DNA from 2 places in the Pullulanibacillus sp. KACC 23026 genome. Region 2 is predicted to be linked to the other one. Evidence: predicted binding sites of a transcription regulator. Region 2 holds the regulator's gene; the other holds the start of a gene.

Region 1 (7,295 bases), 610 kb from region 2:
CTAATGTATATAGTAAACAATATGCGAATATCGGGATATTTGCAACACTTTTGTTAGCATTTGGGTCATAATTTTGACTATTTCTCTTGGGAATTTGTATATAAGAAGATATCATCCTTGTGAGTCCAGCTTTTAAGCCTATCTTTTAACATTAATTTGATCCCGCTTAAACTTTAACTTAGTTTAGTTTGGTCAGTTTTTAGACGAATCTAGAAGGAAACTTTTTCATAAAAGTTCATTTTGGATCGATTATGGTATGTGTTAACACGTTTACGATAAAAATAAGGAAAAAAGTAAAGGTTGTATCAAATGCCGGAATTACCTGAAATGGAACATTACAAAAGGGTACTCGTCCCAAGGTTCGCGGGTAAAACACTGACTCATGTCAGGGTTGAACGTGAAAAATCGGTCAATCTTCCTATAGAAAATTTTATAAGCAAAACAGTTGGTCAGTCAATTCAACAGATTAGGCGCAGAGCGAAATACCTTGCCTTCTCTCTTTCAAACGGAAAAATCCTCCTCCTGCATTTGATGCTCGGCGGTAAGCTGTATTTTGGCAAAGAGGCGGACAGCCCTAATCATACAAAACAGATAATGCTTTATGCCGGAGAAGAAGCCTTGTTTTTTATCGGACTTCGATTAGGCTATCTCCATCTGCTCACAGAAGAAGAACTTGCTGCAGAGTGGTCGAACCTTGGACCTGAGCCCTTGTCTGACACTTTTACAGTGGCTGTTTTTATGAAACGGCTTAAGGCAAAGCGAGGGAAGCTTAAAGCCCTGCTTGTCGATCAAAGCTTTGTAGCGGGAATCGGCAATCGTTATTCAGACGAAATTTGTTTCGAGGCAGCCCTTCATCCTGGTCGAACGGCTCAATCATTGTCCGATCAAGAAATAGAAAGTCTCTTTTCAGCTATGAGAGGTGTTCTCTTAAGGGCAATCGATCAAGGGGGCTATATCGATCTCCCCATTTATTTAGGGGACCAAATAACAGGAGGGGCAGAGGAGCAGATGAAGGTCCATCGTCGCGCTGGGGAGGCTTGTATTCGCTGCGGTTATATAATAGTTGAAGAGAAAATCGCCTCTAAGAAGACCTCATTTTGTCCAAACTGTCAGCATTAATCCTTTTTTTCTAAGACTGAATTCTAAAAACGTTTTACTAAGCCCAAAAATGTCTGGTTGCTTTTGGTGTGTCAAAGTTGAAAAAACGGTTTCGAGCAGTCTACAATTGTAGAAAAAGCGGAAAGAGGAATCCAGATGACAAGTATACAAGCATGGCTTGGAAAAGGTCTTACCCCACAAGGCTTTATCGATTGGATGTCTAAAAATCAGGAGACGTTCAAAGACAATTATGGAAAAGTAACCTTTAATGAAGCGGATGAGGCTTTTTTTAACACCTTTAATAGAGATGGGGTTCGCTGCGCCATCATTGCGTCTGATTGGTGCGGAGATGTGGTGAGAAATGTGCCTGTTGTCTTTCAGTTTATGGAACAAGCCGGGATTCCGACTGAAGTTTTTATTTTAGAAGAAAATGATGAGCTCATTCAACCTTTTCTATTATATGGAGGGAAGTCTATACCGGTTGTACTCCTCACTAATGAGAAAGGAGAGGTCATTTATCGGTGGGGACCCCGCCCTGCTTACGTCCAGCAGCCAATGGCGGACTTCAAAGCTCTGAATTTAGATAGGGAATCGGATGAGTATAAGGAAAAAGTGAAGGACGTATACGCTGAAATGATGAAACGGTATGGTGAGGGAACGGGATATTACCGTTATATCATCGATGAGTTCAAAGATGTGCTGGGCAACTTATAAGTGTTAAATAAGGATGCCCTGATGAAAGGAGAGGCCAATGTGACCTATGATGTCATTGTCATTGGAGGCGGGCCATCTGGATTAATGGCCACTGTTGCAGCGGCGAGCTCTGGAGCCAAAGTGCTTTTAATTGATAAAGGGAATAAGCTTGGACGTAAGCTTGCGATTTCAGGTGGCGGGCGCTGTAACGTGACCAACCGTATGCCAATTCCTGAACTGATTAAGCATATCCCTGGTAATGGGAAATTTTTGCATAGTGCGTTTGCCACATTTAATAATGAAGATATTATCACCTTTTTTGAAGGATTAGGCATTCAGTTGAAGGAAGAGGATCTTGGTCGCATGTTCCCTGTGAGTAATCGGGCACAAGACGTGGTGCAAGCTCTTTTGGACAAAATTGAATCTCTAAAGGTTTCGATTAGAACAAATGCCCCGGTTGAAACCGTTCTTTATGAAGAAGAGGGGGCAGTCGGTGTCTTATTAAAAAATGGTGAAAAAATAAAAACACGGGCCGTTATTGTAGCAGTGGGAGGAAAGTCAGTCCCGCAAACGGGTTCAACCGGTGATGGGTATAAATGGGCCAAAATGGCGGGCCACACCATTACAGACCTTTACCCGACTGAGGTTCCTTTGACATCCTCTGAACCGTTTATTCAAAAGAAATTACTACAAGGATTATCTCTTTATGATGTGGCGGTTTCCGTGCTCGACCCTAAAGGAAAACCAATTATCACGCATCAATGGGATATGATTTTTACACATTTTGGATTGTCAGGTCCTGCTGTGCTTCGATGCAGTCAGTTTGTTGTTAAAGCCTTGAAGAAATATAAGACAGAAACCATTGATTTGGCCATTGATGTGAAGCCGGATCAAAATCAAGAAGAGCTCTTTCAATTATTAAATCAGTTAGCTAAAGAAGAACCGAAGAAGGCTCTGAAGAACGTCTGGAAAGGTATTATTCCAGAACGCTATCTTCTGTTTTTATTCGATCAAATGGGAGTTTCACTAGACTTAACGTACCATGAACTCCCGAAAACAGTGGTTCGTCAGTTGGCGGAATGGTTGAAGGGCTTTAAGATACGGGTAAATGGGACACTGCCAATCGAAAAGGCTTTTATTACAGGCGGCGGTGTCTCGCTGAAAGAGATCGACCCAAAATCAATGGCTTCGAAAAAGATGCCAGGTCTATATTTCTGTGGAGAGATATTAGATATTCACGGCTATACAGGCGGCTACAACATCACAGCTGCTTTTTCGACAGGGCATGCTGCCGGTGAACATGCGGCACAATACGCGCAAGCGACAGTGACATCCGTTTAATAAAGCGGGTCTTGATTGAAGAAAAGAGGGATAAGAATGAGTGAGAAAGCAACATTTGCAGGAGGCTGTTTCTGGTGTATGGTTAAGCCGTTTGATGAGCTTCCAGGGATTGAAAAAGTGGTGTCAGGCTATACGGGCGGCCATAAAGAAAATCCCACCTATAAAGAGGTTTGTTCCGATACAACGGGACATGTAGAAGCTGTCCAGATCACTTTTGATCCAGAGCTCTTTCCTTATGAAAAATTGCTTGATCTATTCTGGAAACAGATCGATCCAACTGATGAAGGCGGACAATTTGGGGACAGAGGCGAATCATATAAGACGGCTATTTTTTACCACAATGAGCGCCAAAGGGAATTGGCAGAGGCTTCTAAGGCAGATCTCGAAGCGAATGGGCCCTTCAATAAGCCAATTGTAACGGCTATTCGACCAGCTATGCCGTTTTACCCAGCAGAAGAGTATCACCAAGATTATTACCAGAAAAATCCGTTCCATTACAACCGTTATTATGAAGGCTCAGGGAGGAAAGGATTTACCGAAAGCGTCTGGCGCGTGAAGAAAGATGAGAACGAGCTTCGTGAGCGGTTAACACCGATTCAATATGAGGTGACCCAAAATAACGGAACTGAGCGCCCGTTTATGAACGAGTATTATGCTAATACGCAAGAAGGGATCTATGTTGATATCGTTTCGGGTGAACCGTTATTCAGTTCAACTGACCAATATGACGCTGGATGCGGCTGGCCTAGTTTCACTCGCCCTATACAAAAGGCGTTAATCAATGAGAAGATCGATCAAAGTCATGGTATGATTCGTACTGAGGTCAGAAGCAAATACGGGGACAGTCACCTTGGACATGTGTTTCCCGACGGCCCAGGACCGAATGGGCTGCGCTATTGCATTAACTCTGCCGCCCTGCGTTTTATTCCAAAAGACAAACTGGAAGAAGAAGGCTATGGGGAATACAGCGTTTTATTTAAGTGAAAACAGAAAGCTCTCCTTTTGTAAAAAGTAACTTAGAGAAGGGATTTTTTATACAAAATCTGCTCTTTAAGGAACATTTTACTTGCGGAGGGCTTGTTTTTTTGTTACAGCTTTTATTTTTTTGAAACAGTTCTATCACAATTCCATTTGATTCGGGAGGCTGTTTAAATGAACTTAAAAGGCGACGTTAAAACGAAATTTTCCTTTAATTTCAAGGGGTTATGCAATCGCTAACAAGAGTGAGCGGATTGGGTTTTCAGGCTGGGTGTTGTGAGGGATATCACAATCTAAGGAGAGAATTTGAACGAATAGCGTCGAAATAGTGACAAATTTGTGTAAAAGTTATGATGAAATCATGACACTCACGAAAATGGGGTTCGTGATAGAAAATCTGGTGGTATTATACAAATGCAGTTTCTTCGGGGTGGGCACACGCCATGAAGATTTTCTAATGTATTTTTACAGAGGGGGGAGAGCCTCAATATGAAAGTTGTCAAGTCTGTTTCTAAAGCTTCAGCTCTATTCCTATTATCCTTATTTTTCTTAACAGGATGCGACATCCCAGTCTTACAGCCAAAGGGGCCGGTTGGACGTCAAGAATACCATCTCATTCTTTGGTCTTTTGGACTTATGTCGGTCGTTGTACTGATCGTTTTTATTCTTTTTGCCGTAATGATTATCAAGTATCGTGCGAATCGTAAAGATACGACGAACTACGATCCTGAGAATCATGGGAGTGCCAAGCTTGAGGTATTATGGACGATTATCCCGATTATAATCGTTATTTTAATGGCAGTTCCAACTGTAACGTCGGAATACAACTTGCAAAAAAGTCCGACACCAAGTGTAAAACCGTTAACTGTTGAAGCAACGTCTATTCAATGGAAATGGGTGTTCAAATATCCTGAACAAGGGATATCAACCGTTAATGAATTGTACATTCCAAAAGATCGCCCTATTAAGCTAGTACTTAATTCACAGGATGCGATGGCTTCTTTCTGGGTGCCTTCTTTAGGCGGACAGATTTATACCATGACAGGTATGAACACACATATGTACCTGCAAGCTGATGAGATAGGTACTTTCCAAGGAAGAGCAGCAAACTTTAATGGGAAGAAATTTGCTGATCAAACATTTGATGTCGTTTCACAATCAAGTTCTGATTTTAACAATTGGGTGCAAACCGTGAAATCGACTAAACCAGCACTCACCATGAACGAATACAAAAAGCTTGAAAAACCAAGTGTTGTTGGAAAAATGGCTTTCTCGGCTTATCCTAAGCAGATTTCCAATGATGCAATGAATGCGAAGTTTGGCGGAATGGAAGGAATGCCTGGAATGTCCGATTCCTCTGAATCAAAGTCAAGCGATGATTCAGCGAAGTCTGGATCTAAAGCTGACGACATGTCAGGTATGTCTATGAAGGGAGGCAATTAACAACATGGACCAACTCATGCACTTCCTTACGCATAAGTTCTTTGTAACAGGAGAACCGATGATTTATGGCGCTGACGTTGCCATTGCCGTTGCAACCATCGGGATCCTTTTTGTCCTAACCTACTTTAAAAAGTGGAAATGGTTATGGCGTGAATGGTTGACAACGGTTGACCATAAGAAAATTGGGATCATGTACATTATTGCAGCGATTCTCATGCTTTTCCGCGGGGGGATTGACGGATTGCTCATGCGTTCCCAATTATCTTTCCCAGGGTTGAAGCTGTTGGATGCTCAACACTATAATGAAATTTTTACAACTCACGGAACCATTATGATTTTGTTTATGGCGATGCCGTTTATCATCGGTATGATTAACGTTGCAATGCCGCTTCAAATCGGGGCACGTGATGTCGCTTTTCCTTATTTAAATGCTATTAGTTTCTGGCTCTTCTTCTGGGCTGCTATGCTATTGAACCTTTCATTTGTAATCGGGGGTTCCCCAGATGCCGGTTGGACCAGCTATACACCGCTTGCTGAAAACGGTCTGGATCCAGGGCTTGGTGAAAACTTCTATCTATTAAGCTTGCAAATTACAGGTATTGGTACTCTTGCTTCGGGTGTCAACTTTGCCGTTACTATTTTAAAAATGCGTGCGCCAGGTATGAAGTTAATGCATATGCCAATGTTTACTTGGTCGACACTGATCACATCAGTTATTATTGTGTTCGCGTTCCCAGTCTTAACTGTTGCACTTGCTATGTTAACGATTGACCGTATTTTTGGAGCACACTTCTTTACGTCTACCGCAGGCGGGGACCCTATGATGTGGGCAAACCTCTTCTGGGTATGGGGACATCCTGAGGTATACATTGTTATTCTTCCAGCCTTTGGTATTTTCTCAGAGGTTATGAGTACCTTCTCAGGAAAACGTCTCTTTGGTTACAGTATGATGGTTTGGTCAATGGTGCTTATTTCAGCTCTAAGCTTTATTGTTTGGGTGCACCACTTCTTCACGATGGGTGCAGGACCAGCTGTTAATTCCTTCTTTGGTGTATCAACCATGTTAATTGCGATTCCAACAGGGGTTAAATTGTTCAACTGGCTCTTTACCTTACGTCATTCGAAAATACGCTTTACAGTGGCTCATATGTGGGCACTAGCGTTTATTCCAAACTTTGTTATTGGTGGTTTGACAGGTGTTATGCTTGCTGTTGCACCTGCTGACTATCAATATCACAATAGTTATTTCTTGATTGCTCACTTCCACTATGTCTTAATTGCAGGTACTGTATTCGGTATGTTTGCAGGACTTCATTACTGGTGGCCAAAGATGTTCGGTCACATCCTTGATGAGAAGCTCGGTAAAATTGCTTTCTGGTTATGGATGGTTGGATTTAACGTCTGTTTCTTCCCAATGTACTTTGTTGGTTTACAAGGGATGACACGTCGTATGTACACTTATCCAGCTAATGCCGGCTGGACATCTCTTAACTTTATTGAAACCATCGGCGCTTTCTTGATGGGTATTGGCTTCATCGTTATGGTGTGGATGATTATCTACAGCGCTCGTCATGGTGAACGCGATGTAACAGGCGATCCATGGGATGGTCGTACAATGGAATGGATGACTTCTTCTCCTGCTCCTGAGTACAACTTCGCTACCCTTCCAGACATGTCTGGAATCGACCGTTTCTGGTACATGAAGCAAGAAAAAGGTGCCGTTGAAAAATGGCGCAAACAAA
Region 2 (7,295 bases):
GCTTTAACTGCTTTTTCGATACCGCGGCGAATAACCATTGGGTTAGCACCGGAAGTTACGTTTTTGAGTCCTTCACGGATCATTGCTTGAGCAAGAACCGTAGCAGTTGTTGTACCGTCACCTGCTACATCGTTCGTTTTGCTGGCAACTTCAGAAACCAACTGTGCACCCATGTTTTCGAATTTATCTTCAAGCTCAATTTCTTTTGCAATCGTTACACCGTCATTAGTGATTAGTGGTGAACCGAATTTCTTCTCAAGGACGACGTTGCGGCCTTTTGGTCCTAGTGTGACTTTAACCGCATCTGCCAAAGCATCGACACCGCGTAGCATAGCGCGACGTGCATCTTCACTAAACTTAATTTCTTTAGCCATGTGTCATAGCCTCCCTTATTTATGTAGTAGACTAAAAACTGTCTACCTCTGTTCTTCTTCAAAAATAAATTTCTTTACTTTGATTAACCTACGATTGCAAGAACATCGTCTTGGCGAAGAATGAGGTACTCTTTACCTTCGTATTTAACTTCAGTACCTGCGTACTTAGAGAAAATAATGCGATCTCCCTCAGCTACTTCAAGAGCAATACGTTCGCCGCCTTCAGTCACGCGACCGTTACCAACTGCAACTACGCGGCCTTCTTGTGGTTTTTCTTTTGCTGAGTCAGGCAATACAATGCCGCTCGCCGTTTTCTCTTCTTGCTGTACGAGTTCGATAATAAGACGATCTCCTAAAGGTTTTAACATTGGAAAAACCCTCCTTGTTGGATCGAAATTTTTTTGTTAGCACTCACTTGTCGCGAGTGCTAATTCCATTTAATATATTAATCAATTCTTCTACAGTTTGCAAGTCCTACCCTATAAAATTTTTACCTTTTTTTCTCTTTTTAACCCTAACAAATAGTTAAGCCTCTATAGACTAGTTGGCTAATTACTGAATTTTTCATTTTTATACCCAAAATAATAAAACTTGCAGATCGGGCAAATGAAGTGGCTTTCTTTTGAATATGATAAAATAAGTTCCAAAAGCTGTCCCAGGTGTTACTTAATCAGGAGATTCTTACCTGTTTGCGAAATGAGCGTTTGGCGCTAAAATCCTGTTCATTTTATCATTACTAGATTGTTTGCCTTTTAATAAAAAACTACCTAGAAAGAAAAGGAGATTAACTATTGCTTAAAAGGTATATTATGATCATCATTGTCTATGTCCTTTGTCAATTGTCTGGCTTTCTAGCCCTTACTCCCATACTTTCCGTTGTACCAAAGGGCCAAAGAGAAGGCTTTATGATCTCCCTAAGCTTTATTGTTTGCTTGGTCCTTACGCTTCTCATCCTTATGCCGGAAAGACATATTAAGCGGCCTTATATGGAGCCTAGCACCATTGTTTCATGGATAATTGGCGGTATTTTTTTAGTTTATCTTACTCAAATGGTCGCTGGGATCATTGATTATAATCTCTTCGGCAGTCCAGCGCAGTCGCAAAATACAGAAGATATTATGAAACTTGCTCGGCAATCTCCCTATATCATCTTGTCCGTAGTGGTGATTGGTCCTATCTTAGAAGAAATCATTTTCCGAAAAATCATCTTCGGATCCCTAAATCGGTTTATGCCGTTTTTCTTTGCTGCCGTCATTAGTTCGTTACTCTTTGCCTTAGCTCATGCTGATGGGCATCTGATTATTTACGGTTCAATTGGCTTTGCCCTCGCTTTTTTGTATCACAAGACCAAACGGATATATGTCTCGATGTTCGCTCATGGTTCTTTAAATGCGATTGCGACCATTTTGGCCCTGTCCCCGCATGTCCAGAAATTTCTCGAGCAGCATCAGCCAAGCTGGATTGGATGGTGGTTTTAATGTCCTATATGGCAAAAAGCCTCCTCTATCTCATCTTTGGCTTTTTATTTACTTATTACGCCTGCCGTGTGGCTACCCCATCCGTTTGGAATTGGCGCATCTTATTTCTTGTCGCTTTTGCCTCCTACGATGTCCAATTGGGGCTCATCAATTGGGTCCGCTATAGTCAATTTAAGTTTAAGCACTAAGAGGCTGGGACAGAAGTATGTTACGAATAGAAAAAACCGAACTTATTCACACATTTTAACGTGATGAGTTCGGTTTTTCATTTATAAGTTAAGTCATTTATGAAACGCTAGTCAAAATACGTCGCTTTCCGCGGGCACGGCCTCAGCCTCCTCAGCAAGGAAAACGCTTGCTTGCAGGGTCTTCGGACACGTGCTGTTCCCGCAGGGGTCCCCGTATTTTGACTGCGCTTCCTATTTGTTTCTGTACTTATAAAATGTATTGTTCGGAATTTAAGTCAGTTAGTTTAGTTTTGTACCAGCCTCTTAGTTGGTTTTATTTAGTTGCAGCGAGCCCGTTGCTTGATTTCCTTCATGATTGGGCTTAAGTAGTAAAAAAACGCCTTCTCTTAAAGAGAAAACGTTTCGTCATCTTGCAAGGTAAGAATCACAGGGCCGTCCTTAGTAATGGCAATCGTATGCTCAAACTGGGCAGAGAGTGAGCCGTCAACAGTGCGTGCGGTCCAACCGTTGTCGTCCATTTTGGATCGCCAATCCCCACTATTAATCATCGGTTCAATTGTAATGACCATTCCCTCTTTTAAGCGCAGACCTTTTCCAGGTAAACCGTAATGCGGCACTTGGGGTTCTTCATGAATCGTCGGTCCAATACCGTGTCCTACAAAATCTCGAACCACACTGAAGCCTTCTCCTTCTGCATAGGCTTGGATGGCATGACCGATATCGCCAATCCGATTGCCAATAACCGCTTCACGAATCCCTTTATAAAGAGATTCCTTTGTTACGTCCAAAAGCCTCTGCGTTTCAGCTGGAACCTCTCCGACTGCATAACTCCAAGCGGAATCGGCAAGAAATCCATCTAAGTTAACAACCATATCAATCGTAACGATATCGCCATTTTTCAAAGGCGTTGATCTTGGAAACCCATGGCAGATTTCATCATTTATAGATGCACAAGTGGCGAACTGATAGCCATTGAAGCCTTTTTGCTCTGGGGTTGCCCCGTTCTTAGCCAAATACCGATCAACAAATTCTTCTATTGCTTGCGTGGTGATGCCTGGTTTGATCATTTTTTTGATTTCTTTATGAACGCTTGCAAGCAAGACGCCTGCTTCCCTCATCTTCTCTATTTCATTTGCTGACTTTAATTGAATCATGTCAGACCTCCTATTCTCTGCAATGCTTCCTGAACGTTCACAGCTAACCGCCATCCCTAAACTATATGGAGATTTCTTCGCTAATACTCAAGATTAAAGCAGTCTATTCTTTGTTCATCGTATATGTGAAACGCTACCCTCTTATCATACCAATTATAGTCACCCAGGCTCAAATAATTATGAGCGAAAGGACTGGCAGAATCGAAAATAATTAAAACGGCGCTCCCCTCTTTGGGTGCGGTTCTCCTCGTCAGCTGTAACGAGCCTACTACTTGAAAGCCCATCATGAATTTGTCATCTTTGGATAGTTGTTCGTGCTGGCTTGCGCAAAATCTCTATCTTTAATCAAGGATTTTTAGCACAGCTGACAAGTCAAGATTTGGGAATTTATGCCCATGTGTCCTTTAGAAATAGAAAAGATCCAAAAAGTGGTGTCACCTTATTAAAAAAAATAAAAACCACGATCAGGATTCATCGTGGCTAGCCATTCGTTTTAATGATTGATTAAATGTATATCTCGATATAAGAACGCTTATTTCGTACAAAATTACTAGCGGCACCATGACGATCAACTGTGACATAACGTCTGGCGGGGTGATTAACCCTGCAACAACGAGCAAAACAAAATAAGCATATTTTCTTATTTTAGTAAGAAAAAAAGGTGTAATAATACCGAGACGTGTTAAAAACATCACCAATACGGGCAGCTCGAATACAAGGCCAAACGGCAGCGTAATCTGAATTAAAAAATGAAAATATTCATTGATCCCGATGACGCTTGTAATATGTAAAGAACTGCTGAGCGTTCCCATGAAATGCAGCACATAAGGGAACAATACATAAAATGAAAAAGCCACACCTGCTAAGAAAAGAACGATCATAATGGGAATGTAAGATAAAGTAACCCGGCGCTCGTTTTTATAAAGCCCAGGGCTCACAAATGCCCACAACTGGTAAAGGAGGAGCGGCGAAACTAATATAATTCCAATAACAAAGGCCATTTGCATGTAAATATTAAAGGGATCGGTCACCCGAAAATAATTCATTTGAATATGATCGGCAGCTTTAATGTGCTGAAGATAGATGATCAGCGGCTTTGCCAAGAAAAAACCAATGCCAAAAGAGACAGCGAAACCGATGGCGCTTACAATCAACCGTTTCCTGAGCTCTTCAAGGTGTTCGGTCACACTCATAGAAGTATCTTGCATCAGCGATCATCCTGCTTCTCTTTTACGTCATCTTCATCGACAATCCCTTTAGTTGCATTACGAAATTCACGCAGCGTATTTCCAGCTGCCTTTCCGAATTCAGGAAGTTTTTTTGGTCCAAATATAATAAGAGCTACGATCGCAATTAAAGCAATACTGCCCGCACCAAGACCCATATTAGTCACCTCCCTCGTCATCAATAGGATAATTCTTTAAGAAATAAATTAAAGTTTGAAGTTCAACCGCCAGATCAATATGATGAATACGGATTCGATCAGGTAAAGATAATCGGACAGGTGTGAAGTTAAGTACGCCAGTCACTCCCGTTCGGAGGAGCTGGTCTGCCACTTTTTGGGCCGCCTCTTGTGGAACGGTAAGAATAGCGACTTGAATATCGTCCAAGTTATCCGTTTTTAACTGATCGACATGACGGATGGGTGTTCCGCCTATTAAGGTCCCAACTTTATTATAATCGGTATCATAAGCGACTACAATTTTAGAATTGTTATTTTTCAAAAAATTATATTTGAGTAGGGCTGTTCCTAAGTTTCCAACCCCAATCAGCATTACCTTTGTCAGCTCGTCCTGGTCAAGCTTTCCACGAAGAAAGGTTAAAAGTCTTTCTACATTGTAGCCATAGCCCTTCTTCCCCAGGGCACCAAGGTAAGAAAGATCACGGCGAATGGTTGCCGAATCAATCTTGACCAGTTCACTTAACTCCGAAGATGAAATCCGCCGTCTCCCCGACTCAGACAAATGCTGCAAAAACCGATAATAAAGCGGCAGGCGCTTTGCGGTTGCCTGAGGAATTTTCTCTTGTACCATGTTCTACCTCCCGGCAATTTAATTGGTTTCTCTCTGATAATCGCCGCTTTTTCCCCCTGATTTACTTTGAAGATAAGTCGGACCAATCACCATGCTTTTATCAAGTGCTTTACACATGTCATAAATTGTAAGGGCCGCTGTGGTTGCAGCCGTAAGGGCCTCCATTTCCACACCCGTTGCCCCCTTGTTTTTCACAGTCGCTTCAATCCGGAGTAAATATGCCTCCTTGTCATCCCAATAAAAGAAAAGATCGACCCCTGAAAGCATCAGCGGGTGACACATTGGGATAATCTGTGAGGTGTTCTTCGCTGCCATAATCCCCGCCACCTGTGCAACCGCAAGGACATCCCCTTTTTTGATCGTGCCTTGATTGATTGCTTCATAAATCTCTTGATTCACCTGAATACTTGAGCACGCCACCGCCATACGGCGCGTTTCTTCTTTATCAGAGACATCGACCATTTTGGCCCGTCCCTGTTCATTTATATGCGTTAAATCCGACACTTTTTCCTCTTCCTCTCAACTATATCACGAGTCCCTTGGTCTGTCTTTTCCAATGGCAAGACCAAAGGGTGCTGAAAAAATTTAAATAATTTGGATGCCTTAGACGGCTAGCCTGCACCCAGTAGCATGAGCTTAGATGCAAGTTCCCCGGCGCAAGTCAACACGTAAAAGCCTCTGCATCAATCCGCTCTCAGCAACCATCTGTGCTTATAACCTTTTGCCGAAAGAATGAGGTTATAAGAACTCCTATACGTTTGGCCTTCTTCTATTAAACATTTGTCTATCCACTTACGACAACTTATTGTGCTTATAACCTTTTTTCAAAAGAATGAGGTTATAAGCAAGCCTGCACGAAGCTACCTTCAAGCAAAAGTTATCTATTCAATTTATGTAATTGGCCGCTGCCCCTACGTCTACATGCAAATGCTTCGATGTAAGCTTCCTCGGGGCAATCCCGCACGGCGCTAAGCTTTGAAGATAACTCACAGAGGAACTTCAAGTAGAAGGATTGCCATGGGATTAAAGAATCGGCTAAACTAGTAGAAGCTAGGGGTGATTCCTTTGATTCTATTACAAACTCATCAATTAACAAAATCTTTTGGAACTGATCTTATTTTATCGAATATACACATTGAAGTCCAAACAGGCGAACGCGTGGCTTTGGTCGGGAGAAATGGAAGTGGGAAATCAACACTTCTGAAAATCATCGCTGGACAAATGTCTTATGATTCCGGCCAAATCATGATCCCAAAGGAAACAAGTATTGGTTATCTTGAGCAAAACATGCGCCTGGATTCTAAAAAAACTTTAATGGACGAGCTCAGAGACGCCTTTAAAGAGGTCATCCAGCTTGAACACGAACTTCGCGAACTGGAGTTCAAAATGGCCGAGCCGCTGCCACAAGAAGCGTTTGACCAATTGATGAAGACTTACGACCAAAAACAAACCTATTTTCAAAATAGAGGTGGCTATACGTACCAAGCAGAAATTAACAGTGTTCTGAATGGATTGGGCTTTGGAGATTTTCCTGAGGATACTAAGGTGCACATGCTTTCTGGAGGACAGAAAACTCGCCTCTCACTCGGTCGCCTGCTTTTAACCAAGCCGGATCTCTTAATACTGGACGAGCCGACCAACCACTTGGACATTGATACTTTAACATGGCTGGAAAATTATCTTCAGCATTATCCAGGTGCTATTCTTATTGTCTCACACGACCGTTATTTTCTCGATAAAATCGTTGGAAAGGTCTTTGAGATTTCGAACCATTCCGCCACCAAGTATCACGGCAACTACTCAGCTTATCTGAACCAAAAGGCTCTAGACTTCGAAAGAGACATGCAAGCTTTTGAAAAGCAGCAAAAGGAAGTCGCGAAACTAGAGGACTTTGTTCAGCGTAATATTGCGAGGGCCTCGACAACAAAACGGGCTCAAAGCCGCCGGAAACAGTTGGAGAAGATTACGCTATTGGATCGACCTGGTCAAGAGAAATCAGCTGCTTTTTCATTCCAAATTGAAAAGCAAAGCGGAAATGATGTCCTAATGGTCCAAGATTTGGCGATTG

The links. Region 2 encodes Rex, which represses fermentation and respiration genes when NADH is low (regulators of the CRP and FNR family bind a similar motif). Its sites were predicted from a motif close to TTGTGAAATATTTCACAA; they were not measured.
Region 1: the regulator Rex is predicted to act here: its motif matches at 4,385-4,402, upstream of qoxA (cytochrome aa3 quinol oxidase subunit II).

Annotation. Positions count from the first base shown of each region.
Region 1 is NZ_CP119107.1:283,506-290,800, forward strand. It holds gene mutM (DNA-formamidopyrimidine glycosylase) at 310-1,119, shown strand; gene PU629_RS01345 (thioredoxin family protein) at 1,255-1,812, shown strand; gene PU629_RS01350 (BaiN/RdsA family NAD(P)/FAD-dependent oxidoreductase) at 1,834-3,132, shown strand; gene msrA (peptide-methionine (S)-S-oxide reductase MsrA) at 3,169-4,116, shown strand; gene qoxA (cytochrome aa3 quinol oxidase subunit II) at 4,600-5,553, shown strand; gene qoxB (cytochrome aa3 quinol oxidase subunit I) at 5,570-7,295, shown strand, end outside.
Region 2 is NZ_CP119107.1:4,476,554-4,483,848, forward strand. It holds gene groL (chaperonin GroEL) at 1-374, opposite strand, end outside; gene groES (co-chaperone GroES) at 458-742, opposite strand; gene PU629_RS20760 (CPBP family intramembrane glutamic endopeptidase) at 1,166-1,852, shown strand; gene PU629_RS20765 (hypothetical protein) at 1,852-2,040, shown strand; gene map (type I methionyl aminopeptidase) at 2,427-3,194, opposite strand; gene tatC (twin-arginine translocase subunit TatC) at 3,659-4,402, opposite strand; gene PU629_RS20780 (twin-arginine translocase TatA/TatE family subunit) at 4,402-4,578, opposite strand; gene PU629_RS20785 (redox-sensing transcriptional repressor Rex) at 4,580-5,227, opposite strand; gene moaC (cyclic pyranopterin monophosphate synthase MoaC) at 5,246-5,731, opposite strand; gene PU629_RS20795 (ABC transporter ATP-binding protein) at 6,293-7,295, shown strand, end outside.